2 regions of the Bacillus sp. WC2503 genome follow, and region 2 is predicted to be linked to the other one. Evidence: a T-box and tRNA genes for the amino acid it is inferred to sense, from the RefSeq annotation. Region 2 holds a T-box; the other holds one or more tRNA genes.

Region 1 (6,859 bases), 1.2 Mb from region 2:
CTCCAGCATTAATATTCATACCATTCGGTGAAGTTCCCATTGTTGAAATATCAGCTTCTAAATCCGCAAATAAGTACGGCGCTAAAGAAGACGTTGCACCATGTGCACAATCTAAAGCGATATGTAAACCAGAGAAATCTTCTTCTACAGTTTGTTTAATGTATTGTAAATATTTTTGTCCACCTTCAAAGTAATCGCTCACTTGTCCAAGGTTAGTACCTGTTGGACGTGGCAATTCATCAACTTCTTTGTCTAATAAAGCTTCGATTTCTGCTTCTTGCTCATCTGTTAATTTAAAACCGTCTGAACCGAAGAATTTAATTCCGTTATCTTGTACCGGATTATGAGATGCAGAAATCATCACACCCGCTTGTGCGCCTAACGCCTTTGTTAAATAAGCAACACCCGGTGTAGAAATAACACCAAGGCGCATTACTTCTGCTCCAGTTGATAATAGACCTGCTACTAAAGCTCCTTCTAACATATGACCAGATACACGTGTATCACGACCGATAATTACTTTTGGACGATCTGTATCTTTTGTTAATACATAACCACCAAAACGTCCAATTTTGAAAGCTAATTCAGGTGTTAATTCCTCATTCGCAACTCCACGTACTCCATCTGTACCAAAATATTTACCCATTATGATTCGCTCCTTTTTCTTGCTCTTTTTGATTATCTACCGTTGGTTCTTGACTAAGTTCTTTATCTTTATCTTTGTCTTTTTCTTTGTCCTGGTCTTTTTCTGGATTAGTTTCAGGATCTTTTGGTTTTTCAGTTTGATTATCTTGATTATTATTTGAATCTGGTTGTTCACCATTACCCTGTACTTCTTGATCTGGCTTTTCTTTCTTCACAATAGTAACTTTAGCACTTTTTTGTTTTGGCTCTATTGAAATATTACCAGGACCGCTCACTTGAATCGAAACATCCTTCGTCCCTGGCGATACATTTTGCAAATTAATTACCGCTGTTATTTGAGCAGCTGTTATTTTATCTACTATACTTGCTTCTCCTGAAATATCAACGCTTATCTTTCCATCCTGTGGCGAAAGTAGCTGAGCAGTGACATCTTTAGAAACTCCATTTTTTTGAATCGAGACACCTTCAATTGTTCTAGTTTTTGTTTGTTTTACTTTTTGTACCCCTACGGAAACCCTCACTTGATTTGGTTTAGAACTCGTTACACCCTTTGGCAATAAAACAGAGGTATCGAATGTTGTAGACTCAGTCAATTGACTAAGATCTACTTCGACCCCCTCTATCGATTGTATATTATCCAAAATATCTTTTGGACCCGCTATCGTTACTTCTCTCGGTTCAACGCTAATATTTGTAACGGCCAATCCTTCTGGTAAACTCCCCTTTTTCGTATACGTTACAGGAACAGTTTTTTCCGTATTATTGGCCGTAGCTTGCGTCGCCACATTCAACGTTACACTAATTTTAGATGGACTTGTTCTTACATTTAAACGTTTTCCTTCTTTATTGTATAATGTAACTTCAGCTGTTTTTGTAACAGTTTTATTAACACCTTTTAAATCAATATACGCCTTAGCAGATGAAATACTTTCGATTTCTTCTTTCGTCCCAACTACCTCAACAGTATCAGGTTTAATGTTTGATTTTTCGAGAGTAGCACCCGCTGGCATCTGATCCTCATTTGATAACTTTAAGTCTACATGAACATATTTTCTCGCTTTTTCATGAAGAGTAACTTTAATTGTTGATGGCTGAACTGTTCCCTTCACATCATCTGGAAGCCCGTTCGTTTTCAAAGAAACTTCATAAGTCCCTTTTGGACTATCTCGCAAATCAACCGTTATATCAAATTGTTTTTTTGCTTTTGCTGTAGCAACTGCTGCTTTTGGGCCTTCTAACTTCACCTTAACGCCCTCTGCCGGAATACCACTTACAATATATTTATCTTCATCATACTTAAGGTTAATAGCATGATTAGTTAATGTTTCTTTCGTATCATTTGCGAAAGGTAATATACCCGATGTCGTATTCTTTTCAGTTAAAGTTGCGGACATAAAAAGCATACACGCCAATAGTAATGAGATTCCTTTTAAAAACCAATGATTCTCCATTAACTTATCCATGACGCTTTCTCCTCCAATTCCATAAAGACGAAGAAGTCGTTTTTTCGTTCCCACTAAATTCTGCTAATAACATATCCTTCAGTTGTTCTGTCTTCAAATCACGATGCAACTTACCATTTTTCGTTAAAGAAATTTGGCCTGTTTCTTCAGATACAACTACTGTAATACTATCAGTGACTTCACTAACTCCCATTGCAGCACGATGCCTTGTTCCTAACTCTTTAGAAATAAAGGGGCTTTCTGATAATGGAAGATAACAAGCCGCTGCTTTAATTGTACTTCCTTGCATAATTACGGCTCCGTCGTGAAGAGGCGTATTTGGAATGAAAATATTAATGAGTAACTCCGATGATACATTTGCATTTAACGGAATACCCGTTTCCACATAATCACCCATTCCGGTCTCTTTTGACAACGTAATTAATGCACCAATTCTACGTTTTCCCATATATTCCGTTGCTTTTGCTATCGATGTTGCAACAATTTCAGGTTCATCATCCTCCTGAGTTCCAACACGCGAAAATAAACTTCCGCGTCCTAGCTGCTCAAGTGCTCTTCGCAATTCTGGCTGGAAGATAATAATAACGGCTAAAAATCCCCACGTTAATACTTGTTCCGTTAGCCAATAAAGCGTATGCAATTCAAGGAAAATACTAATCATCCGAACGACAATAATAACTGTAATCCCCTTTAAAAGTTGAACAGCTTTTGTCCCTCGGATTATAAGAATTAGCTTATATATAATAAACCATACAACGGCAATATCTAATACCGTACTAAGATATTTCAAAATGGTCGTATCTTCAAAAGGCATGCTAACCCTTCCTCCTACTTACGAGCAATTCTATCCATATATTGAAATATTGTTTTATGCTCTATCTGTATGTATTTCCAACAACTAGTTAATTATACCATACATGAAACAAACGACAATTACAAACAACCCCCTTTAAATCAAATTGGTAAGATGTCAAACAATCTTATCGTACAGTATAATATAAATCATTATTATACGTCTATTTTCAAATAAAAAAAGCAACTTCTCAGTTGCTTTTCTTACATTTATTTTAGTTTTTCACCGAATAAAGAACCCATTAAAGCAACCGCGGTTGTTGCCGTTCTATTTCTCTCATCTAAAATCGTATTTACTTCAACAAACTCAGCAGATGTAACAATATCAGCTTCCGCTAACATTTCCATCGCTAAATGACTTTCACGATACGATAGACCACCAATTACAGGCGTTCCAACTCCCGGTGCATCATGAGGATCAAGACCATCTAAATCTAATGATAGATGTACACCATCAGTATGAGATAAATAAGCAATTGTTTCTTCCATAACAGCCGTCATACCCATACGATCAATTTCATGCATTGAGAATACTTTAATACCTTCATTGCGAATAAAGTCTTTTTCTCCTTCATCCAATGCACGTGCACCGATAATTACAACGTTCTCTTTTTTCACCTTTGGATATGCCCCGTATAAGTCTACAAGCGTGGGATGTCCATAGCCTAAACTTGCTGCAAGTGACATTCCATGAATATTACCAGATGGTGAAGTTTCCTCCGTATTTAAATCTCCATGTGCATCATACCAAATAACACCTAAATTTTTATAATGTTTTGCCACACCAGCTAGTGTACCAATTGCGATACTATGGTCACCACCTAATACAAGTGGAAAACGACCTTCTTCTATAATATGATCCACCTTACTTGCCAATTCATTACATACAGTCGCAACTTGTGTAAGGTTTCTTAATTTTGTATTTTCATCAACTTCTTTTTCTCTCTCTATACATATATCTCCCATATCTTTAATGTTATATCCAATTTCTTCAATTCTTTCAATTACCCCTGCATAACGGATCGCGCTCGGGCCCATATCAACTCCACGACGCATCTGTCCTAAATCCATTGGAACTCCAATAACTGAGATTTCTTTTTTCATAGATAGTATCCCCCTTTTATGCCTTCACTAAATATTTTAAATCTTTTATATACTCTGACTCAACTCGACATTTTTCTGTATGGATATACAATTTATTCACTTATATTTATGTTGAAATCCAAATCTTAAGACCATTTTATGTATAAAGTTAACTTAATGAAACAACTGCTATCATTATTATTAGATAATAATAAAAAACACTTCTACATTTAGAAGTGTTTTTTCGATGCAATTTTCCATACTGCTGCAATATTTCTTGCTGTCATTTCAATATTCTCTTTTGCCATCTTATATGCCTCGTCTAGTGCCATTGGAAAAGGCGTAATACTAAATACTGCATCGATTCCCTTTTCGTAAACAACTGGATAATTTGGAGATACCGATCCTCCTATAGCAATCACAGGAATATGAAGACGTTTCGCTCGCCCCGCGACACCAACAGGAGCCTTTCCATATGCTGTTTGTTCATCTATTCTACCTTCACCAGTTATAATTAAATCCGCATCTTCTATATGCTTATCAAAATTTGTATGATCCAATACAATTTCAATACCCTTTCGTAAGCTCCCCTTTAACACTGCAATAACAGCTGCTCCCATACCTCCTGCCGCTCCTGCACCAGGTATTTCAGATACATCCAAAGATACATATCGTTTAAGAATAGTCGCATAATGCTTTAAATTCTCATCTAGCCTTTTCAGCATCTCTACATCCCCACCCTTTTGAGCACCAAACACGAAAGATGCCCCTCTCATTCCGACTAATGGATTATTTACATCACACGCCGCTTCTATCGTTATCTCCTTTAGGCGTGAATCCATTCGTGAAAAATCAATCGTGACAATCGAATGTAATGTTCCTCCAGATGGATCTATTGCTTCACCCTTTTCATCTATAAACCTTACTCCTAAAGCCGATAACATACCTGCTCCACCATCATTTGTAGCGCTTCCTCCAAGCCCCAAAATAATATGCTTAACTCCTTGGTCTAGCGCATGTAATATAAGCTCTCCTGTCCCTTTTGACGTTGTAATGAATGGATTTCGCTTTTCAACCGGTACGTGTTGTAGTCCAGATGCCGATGCCATTTCAATAAACGCTGTCTTTTTATCTGTAGAAATGCCATAAAAAGCTTGTACGCCTTCTCTAAGCGGTCCTGTCACATAAAGTGATACAACGCTTCCTCCTGTGGCATCAACAAGTGAATCAACAGTTCCTTCCCCACCATCTCCAATTGGTATTTTTACATACTCTGCTTTAGGAAAAATTGCTCCAAAACCTCTTTCAATAGCTTCACATACTTCTATAGCCTTTAGACTTTCTTTGTATGAATCAGATGCAATGACAACTTTCACAATTATCCCCCATCCTTTATTTTTACGTTTTCTTCATTTTAAACGACAAATATGAAAGTTGTCTTTTTAAACACAAAAAAAGCGTACATCATATGATGTACACTTTCTCTATTTATATGGAGCCTAGCGGGATCGAACCGCTGACCTCCTGCGTGCAAGGCAGGCGCTCTCCCAGCTGAGCTAAGGCCCCGTAGTAATAAAGCGGAAGACGGGATTCGAACCCGCGACCCCAACCTTGGCAAGGTTGTATTCTACCACTGAACTACTTCCGCGAAAATGGTGAGCCATGAAGGATTCGAACCTTCGACCCTCTGATTAAAAGTCAGATGCTCTACCAACTGAGCTAATGGCTCGTAAATGGCTGGGCTAGCTGGATTCGAACCAGCGCATGACGGAGTCAAAGTCCGTTGCCTTACCGCTTGGCTATAGCCCATTAATATTTACTAGTATGCTTATCTTCTCAAAAAAATAAACCCTCTCAGGTTATTTTAAAGAAAATGGTGGAGGGGGGCAGATTCGAACTGCCGAACCCGAAGGAGCGGATTTACAGTCCGCCGCGTTTAGCCACTTCGCTACCCCTCCGACATTTAAACATATATGGTGGAGGATGACGGGATCGAACCGCCGACCCCCTGCTTGTAAGGCAGGTGCTCTCCCAGCTGAGCTAATCCTCCAAAAGTGGTGACCCGTACGGGATTCGAACCCGTGTTACCGCCGTGAAAGGGCGGTGTCTTAACCACTTGACCAACGGGCCAAAAATTTAAAAACTTTTTCCAAGCTTCCAACCGGGGTTGAACCGGTGACCTCTTCCTTACCATGGAAGTACTCTACCAGCTGAGCTATGGAAGCATAATGGCTCCGCAGGTAGGAATCGAACCTACGACCGATCGGTTAACAGCCGATAGCTCTACCGCTGAGCTACTGCGGAATAATACAAGCCTGGCAACGTCCTACTCTCACAGGGACAAGGTCCCAACTACCATCGGCGCTAGAGAGCTTAACTTCCGTGTTCGGTATGGGAACGGGTGTGACCTCTCTGCCATCATTACCAGACTTTTATCATTATACACATTCTTTTCAGAATGTCAAAAGGAATTTTAAATATATATTCCTTCAAAACTAGATAACATTTGCTACATATTATATGGTTAAGTCCTCGATCTATTAGTATTCGTCAGCTCCACATGTCACCATGCTTCCACCTCGAACCTATCAACCTGATCATCTTTCAGGGATCTTACTAGCTTACGCTATGGGAAATCTCATCTTGAGGGGGGCTTCATGCTTAGATGCTTTCAGCACTTATCCCTTCCGCACATAGCTACCCAGCTATGCCCTTGGCAGAACAACTGGTACACCAGCGGTGCGTCCATCCCGGTCCTCTCGTACTAAGGACAGCTCCTCTCAAATTTCCTACGCCCACGACGGATAGGGACCGAA
Region 2 (6,859 bases):
AGACATCGGAAAAATAGGTGTCAACCAATTTTATTGCTGGAATTGTTATATCGAATTATCGGTTTCAAAGGGGAAAATCCATACGCATCAAGTAGAGGAAGATGGTTCATTAAGCTCTCTTGATGATTTATTTGATGAGAACGAAAGAACGATCGGATAACGAAAAGGGGGATTTACTTTGAATCTACGCAATTCATTAATCGCATTAGGTGTTGGAGCTGCAGCATATCAATATGCTCGCAAGCAAGATGTATTTTCAAAACGCAATATGAAAAAAGCACGTAAGATGATTAAATCTTATTTATAAACGTAAAAAACTCCCTTCATGATAAGGGAGTTTTTTTATGCGCTCGTATGCAAATATAAAAGTCCAATTTCAGAGAAGAGATAAGATAGACCGTAACACCCAACACCAAGCATTCCGTAATGAAATAATTGCTTCGCCCTCTCTTTTCGTGAGGAACGAATAAAGAAACCTTTCCAAATACCAAATCCGATACAAACCCATTCAAGAATCATAAAAAGTGCTGATAATACGAGCATAAATAAAACCATTATGAGTCCTCCTGATTATATTGTTTCATGCTGCATTCTCAGGGATGGTTGTCCTTGTTATGTTATGTATATGTACGTCTTTACAAAACAGTATGGTCTGTATGAAAAGATTTTAAAAGTTTTGCACATAACCTACCCTATTTATTTTCAAAATAAAGGTGGAGGAGGTTTTTCGTGTGAAGAATCTTAAAATCATTTGGATATACCGTTTAGGATTATTGTTACTTGTATTTCTTTGTTTGCTTGTCTTCTTAAAGATCAAGCCACTATGGGCGCCGATTATTTTTGTATGTAAAGTGGCGATTACACCGTTTCTTATCGCTTGTTTTATTGCGTATTTATTGCATCCTTTAATTGAAAAAATTCATAAGGAAGGGATGCCGCGCACACTCGCTATTTTGCTCATTTACATCCTGTTCTTTGGCGGGATTGGCTATGGGATTTATAAAGGAACGCCAGTTGTTATTAAACAGTTACAAGAAATTAATGAACAATTTCCGCAGTTCACAAAAATGTATGATTCTTGGATGGATGGCGTTACAGAACAAACAGCGAATTTCCCATCATTTATTCATGAAAAGGTAAAGCAAATTTTCGTTGGTGTAGAAATGAAGATACAAACGCTTTTAAATAAAGTTATGAGCACAGCCCGTGGTGTACTGGATTCATTGCTCATTATTTTCTTGATTCCGTTCATTGTATTTTACATATTAAAAGATTACGGTGAGTTTTATCATATCTTTTGGAAACTAGTTCCGAGTAAGTGGCGTAGTACGGGTCAAATGCTTGCGAAAGAAATTGATAAATCACTCGGAAGTTATATTCGAGGACAGTTATTTGTTTGCTTAGTATTAGGGGGAGTATCTGTTCTTTCTTTTTGGTTTATCGGTATGAAGTATCCATTGCTGCTCGGCATTATTATTGGGGTAACGGATATAATCCCATACTTTGGTCCTATTTTAGGGGCGATTCCCACGTTGATGATTGCGGCAACGGTATCAACGAGTTTACTCATTAAGGCGGGGATTACAATTGCTATTTTGCAATTTTTGGAAAGTAACATTTTATCGCCTTACATCGTTGGTAAGTCGCTTCGTATGCACCCCGTTATTATTATGCTTGCCTTACTAGTTGGAGGAGAGATAGCCGGGATTGTAGGATTGCTAATATCGGTTCCGATTTTAGCAGTTATTCGTACAGTGATTGTTCATGTGAGGCCTCTTTGGAAAAGAGAAGATGTTTAAAATGAAGCCCTCTATTTAAAAAATAGAGGGCTAATCATATGATTATTTAGGGAGCTGATTTTTTATTTTTTGAACAAAAGAGCTCACATCAGTTGTTTGAATATGTTTTATTCTTTTCCATTCCGTATCATACATAAATACAATTTGATTGCTGAAAAGGTGCTTTTGTTCTTTTAGATTAGAAATTTTTGCGAAAGCGTACTCTTCAAATGTTGGATTCTTACTTACATCTGGTCCATAAAAGAATAGCCTTTTGTCCGTTAAAATCAATAGGCCTGGCCTTGCGACGGAACGATAAATAAATATGTCTAATGAACATGCTGCATAAAAAAGAATTTTTTCATCAGTTGTTAACATTTCTCTAGCTTGATTCAATAAAGTTGTCATTGTAATCGCTCCTTTATTGTTAATAATTTAATTATAACAAATAATGTAATATTTAGAAATTTGCATAAAGTATTTTTTGTGAGGAGATTCCTATTTAGTAATAAATGCATAATATATTGAAAGGCTGTTAAGAATGAATAGTAGAATAACTATGAGTAATAAACAATTGATACAATATAAATGATTATCTACATTGACAAACTTAAGAGAATTCTATTATATTTAGTCATATAATACATTAAATCAATGACGGAACAAGTACGTTACAGTCCATTTGTAGAGAGAAGCTTCCACTGGCTGAAAGGAGCTTTAAATGAAGGGTAACAGAAAGCTAATCCTGAGAGCAGCTAATCACTGCCGTCTTGCCACGTTACGGCACCATGAGGTGATGAATTGATTGTTATAATAATCAATTCATAATTAGGGTGGTATCGCGAGTTAACTCTCGTCCCTTTTATAGGGGCGGGAGTTTTTTATATTTAAGGAGGAAAATACAATGAAACAACTAACAGGCGCACAAATTCGTCAAATGTTTTTAGACTTTTTCCAAGAAAAAGGACATGCAGTAGAACCTAGTGCATCACTAGTCCCACATGAAGATCCATCTCTTCTATGGATTAACAGTGGTGTAGCAACATTAAAAAAATATTTTGATGGACGCGTAATCCCGCAAAATCCACGTATTACAAATGCTCAAAAATCAATTCGTACAAACGATATTGAAAACGTAGGGAAAACAGCTCGTCACCATACATTCTTTGAAATGTTAGGGAACTTCTCGATCGGTGATTACTTCAAAGAAGAAGCAATTACTTGGGCTTGGGAATTTTTAACGAGCGACAAGTGGATTGGATTCGATAAAGAATTACTATCAGTTACAATCCATCCGGAAGATGAAGAAGCATTTACAATTTGGAATGAGAAAATGGGTGTTCCAAAAGAGCGCATCATCCGCTTAGAAGAAAACTTCTGGGATATCGGTGAAGGACCAAGTGGACCGAATACAGAGATTTTCTATGATCGCGGGGAAGCTTACGGTAATGACTTTAGTGACCCAGAATTATATCCGGGCGGAGAAAACGAGCGTTACTTAGAAGTATGGAACCTTGTATTCTCTCAATTTAACCATAATCCAGACGGTTCATATACACCACTTCCTAAGAAGAACATTGATACAGGGATGGGTCTAGAGCGTATGACATCTATCGTTCAAGATGTACCTACGAACTTTGATACGGATCTATTCATGCCAATGATTGGTGCAACAGAATCAATTTCTGGTGAGAAGTATCGTAATGGAGACTTAGAAAAAGATATGGCGTTTAAAGTCATTGCTGACCATATTCGTACAGTAACATTCGCTGTTGGTGATGGTGCTCTTCCATCTAACGAAGGCCGTGGTTATGTATTACGTCGTTTATTACGCCGTGCTGTTCGTTATTCTAAGAAATTAAACATCAACCGTCCATTCATGTTTGAATTAGTACCGGTTGTTGGAGAAGTAATGAAAGACTTCTATCCAGAAGTACTGGAAAAGAAAGATTTCATCGCAAAAGTTGTGAAAAATGAAGAAGAACGCTTCCACGAAACACTTCATGATGGTGAAGCAATTTTAGCTGAAGTTATTGCAAAAGCGAAAGAAGAAAAAACAACTGTTATTTCTGGCGTAGATGCGTTCCGTTTATACGACACGTACGGTTTCCCAATTGAATTAACAGAAGAATATGCAGAAGAAGCTGGTATGACAGTTGACCATAAAGGTTTTGAAGCTGAAATGGAAAAACAACGTGAGCGTGCACGTGCTGCTCGTCAAGACGTTGATTCTATGCAAGTTCAAGGCGGTGTACTTGGTGAAGTTAAAGTAGCGAGCGAATTCGTTGGTTACGGTACAGTTGCAACAGAAAGTAACATTGTTGCACTTGTGAAAAACGGTGAGTATACAGATAGCTTACAAGCAGGTGAAGAAGGACAGTTAATGCTTGATGTAACACCATTCTATGCTGAGAGCGGCGGACAAATTGCAGACCGTGGTTACCTTCTTGCTGATGGCGTGAAAGTTGTTGTAAAAGATGTACAAAAAGCACCAAATGGTCAAAACTTACACAAAGTAGTTGTGGAAGAAGGTACATTAACGAAAGGTGCGGCTGTAAAAGCTGTTATCGATACGAAAAACCGTAGTAGCGTTGTGAAAAACCATACAGCAACTCACTTACTACACCAAGCGTTAAAAGATGTACTTGGAACGCATGTTAACCAAGCAGGTTCTCTTGTAACTTCTGAACGTTTACGCTTTGACTTCTCTCACTTCGGTCAAGTACAAGCTGACGAATTAGAAAAAATTGAGCGTATCGTAAACGAGAAAATTTGGGAAAGTATTAACGTTGAGATTTCTCAAAAATCAATCGAAGAAGCGAAAGAAATGGGTGCAATGGCATTATTCGGTGAAAAATACGGTGATGTTGTACGCGTTGTACAAGTAGGCGATTACAGCTTAGAGCTTTGCGGTGGTTGTCACGTTGATAACACAGCTTCTATCGGTATTTTCAAAATCGTTGCTGAGTCTGGTATCGGTGCAGGAACTCGTCGTATTGAGGCGGTAACTGGTAAGTCTGCATACGAATTAATGAACGATCAAGTAGGTTTATTAAAAGAAGCAGCAGGAAAAATGAAAACAAATCCGAAAGATATTTTAACGAGAGTTGATGGCTTATTTGCTGAAGTGAAACAACTTCAAAAAGAAAATGAATCTCTTGCTGCAAAATTAAGCAATATCGAAGCTGGAAACTTAACTGATTCAGTAATGACAGTTGATGGCGTAAACGTATTAGCAGCGAAAGTAAATGTTGCAGATATGAACAACTTACGTACGATGATGGATGACCTTAAAAATAAATTAGAGTCTGCAGTTGTTGTATTAGTGTCTGTAAATGACGATAAAGTAAACATTTTAGCTGGCGTAACGAAAGATTTAATTAGCCAAGGTTACCATGCTGGTAAACTTGTGAAAGAAGTAGCTTCTCGTTGTGGCGGTGGCGGTGGTGGCCGTCCTGATATGGCTCAAGCGGGCGGTAAAAACCCAGCACAAGTTGAAGAAGCTTTAGCATTTGTACAAGAGTACGTTAAATCTGTTTCAAAATAAAGAGATAGTAGTGTACAATGGTAGGGAGAGGAGAAGTTCTTCTCCCTATACTTACTATATAAGTGAGGTGCTTGAAATGGACGGTTTTGATAAAACAATGAAGTTTAGCATTCAAGATGAAAAACAGAGTGTCCATGTAAATGATGTACTTTTAACTGTGTATGATGCACTTCAAGAAAAAGGCTATAATCCGATTAACCAAATCGTCGGTTATTTATTAAGTGGAGATCCAGCATACATACCTCGCCATAAAGATGCACGAAGCATCGTTCGCAAACTTGAACGTGATGAGATAATTGAAGAGCTTGTGAAGTCTTACTTGAAACATCATCGTGAGGAGTAGTTTATGCGGATATTAGGTTTAGATGTGGGTACAAAAACAGTCGGAGTTGCAATGAGCGACGAAATGGGCTGGACAGCACAAGGATTGGAAACAATCAAGATTAACGAAGAACGAGGTCACTTTGGTTTTGACCGTATTTCTGAGTTAGTAAAGCAGTACAATGTGGACAAAATAGTAGTAGGTTTACCTAAAAATATGAATGGTACAATTGGCCCACGTGGTGAAGCGTGCCAGCAATTTGCAGAAAACCTACGAGAGCTGTTACAATTAGACGTTGTAATGTGGGACGAGCGTTTGTCGACGATGGCGGCGGAGCGTCTACTCATTTCAGCTGATGTAAGTCGTAAGAAGCGAAAGCAAGTAATCGATAAGATGGCTGCAGTCGTAATCTTACAAGGATTTTTAGATAGTAAATAAGAGGTGACCAAAATGGAAGAAAATCAAATTACAATTGTAGACGAAAAAGGTAACGAACATTTATGTGAGATTGTTTTCACTTTTGATGCTGAAAAATTTGGCAAAAAATCATATGTAGTCTTCTCTCCAATCGGTGAAGTAGACGAAGATGGAGACCAAATTTATGATGCAATGGCTTATGAGCAAAATGAAGAAGAGGGCGGAACTTTACTTCCAATCGAATCTGAAGAAGAGTGGGAAATGGTACAAGAAATGTTCAACACTCTAGCTGATGAGCAAGAAGCTGAATAATAAGTACTGAGAAGATGGACGATATATAGTCCATCTTTTTTTATATGTAAAATGAAAGATTTTTTGTCGAAACTGTGTAATCCTTTGTAGTATAATGAGACGGATTGTAGAAAAATAAAATATCTGTCAAAAAATGATAGGTAAGTTTATTGTGATTTTTCATCGTGTTGTATAGAAAGACGTACATATGGCCTACAATTGAATAAGGAGGAAGAGTTTTGATAGAGAATCAAGTGAAAAAGAAGCGTAGACGCATTTTTTTATTTTCGATTATTGCACTGCTTTTAGTTTGTGGTTCAGTCTATGCGTATATTTCATCGGCATTAGGACCAGTTGATAGCGGGAATAAAAAAGAGATTGAAGTAGAAATTCCGAAAGGATCATCTACTAGTAAAATTGGTGAAATTTTAGAAGAAAAGGGTGCTGTGAAAAACGGTACAGTTTTTAGCTTTTATACAAAGGCTAAATCAAAAAACTTACAAG

Evidence for each region. The T-box of region 2 lies ahead of alaS (alanine--tRNA ligase). A T-box ahead of a tRNA ligase gene usually reads a tRNA of that ligase, here a tRNA-Ala.
Region 1: it has a tRNA-Ala gene. The T-box ahead of alaS (alanine--tRNA ligase) is inferred to sense a tRNA for this amino acid. The anticodon was not compared.

The regions. Positions count from the first base shown of each region.
Region 1 is NZ_JBQYMD010000001.1:4,790,228-4,797,086, reverse strand. It holds gene glmM (phosphoglucosamine mutase) at 1-646, opposite strand, end outside; gene ACUN26_RS24845 (CdaR family protein) at 639-2,108, opposite strand; gene cdaA (diadenylate cyclase CdaA) at 2,101-2,922, opposite strand; gene rocF (arginase) at 3,171-4,064, opposite strand; gene ACUN26_RS24830 (glycerate kinase) at 4,274-5,419, opposite strand; tRNA gene ACUN26_RS24825 (tRNA-Ala) at 5,537-5,609, opposite strand; tRNA gene ACUN26_RS24820 (tRNA-Gly) at 5,620-5,691, opposite strand; tRNA gene ACUN26_RS24815 (tRNA-Lys) at 5,697-5,772, opposite strand; tRNA gene ACUN26_RS24810 (tRNA-Gln) at 5,778-5,852, opposite strand; tRNA gene ACUN26_RS24805 (tRNA-Tyr) at 5,918-6,001, opposite strand; tRNA gene ACUN26_RS24800 (tRNA-Val) at 6,018-6,093, opposite strand; tRNA gene ACUN26_RS24795 (tRNA-Glu) at 6,099-6,173, opposite strand; tRNA gene ACUN26_RS24790 (tRNA-Thr) at 6,196-6,268, opposite strand; tRNA gene ACUN26_RS24785 (tRNA-Asn) at 6,273-6,347, opposite strand; rRNA gene rrf (5S ribosomal RNA) at 6,357-6,472, opposite strand; rRNA gene ACUN26_RS24775 (23S ribosomal RNA) at 6,564-6,859, opposite strand, start outside.
Region 2 is NZ_JBQYMD010000001.1:3,613,446-3,620,304, reverse strand. It holds gene ACUN26_RS18590 (hypothetical protein) at 1-160, shown strand, start outside; gene ACUN26_RS18585 (YrzQ family protein) at 179-307, shown strand; gene ACUN26_RS18580 (hypothetical protein) at 343-555, opposite strand; gene ACUN26_RS18575 (AI-2E family transporter) at 732-1,799, shown strand; gene ACUN26_RS18570 (PH domain-containing protein) at 1,842-2,186, opposite strand; T-box leader at 2,424-2,642, shown strand; gene alaS (alanine--tRNA ligase) at 2,683-5,325, shown strand; gene ACUN26_RS18560 (IreB family regulatory phosphoprotein) at 5,402-5,668, shown strand; gene ruvX (Holliday junction resolvase RuvX) at 5,672-6,085, shown strand; gene ACUN26_RS18550 (DUF1292 domain-containing protein) at 6,098-6,376, shown strand; gene mltG (endolytic transglycosylase MltG) at 6,595-6,859, shown strand, end outside.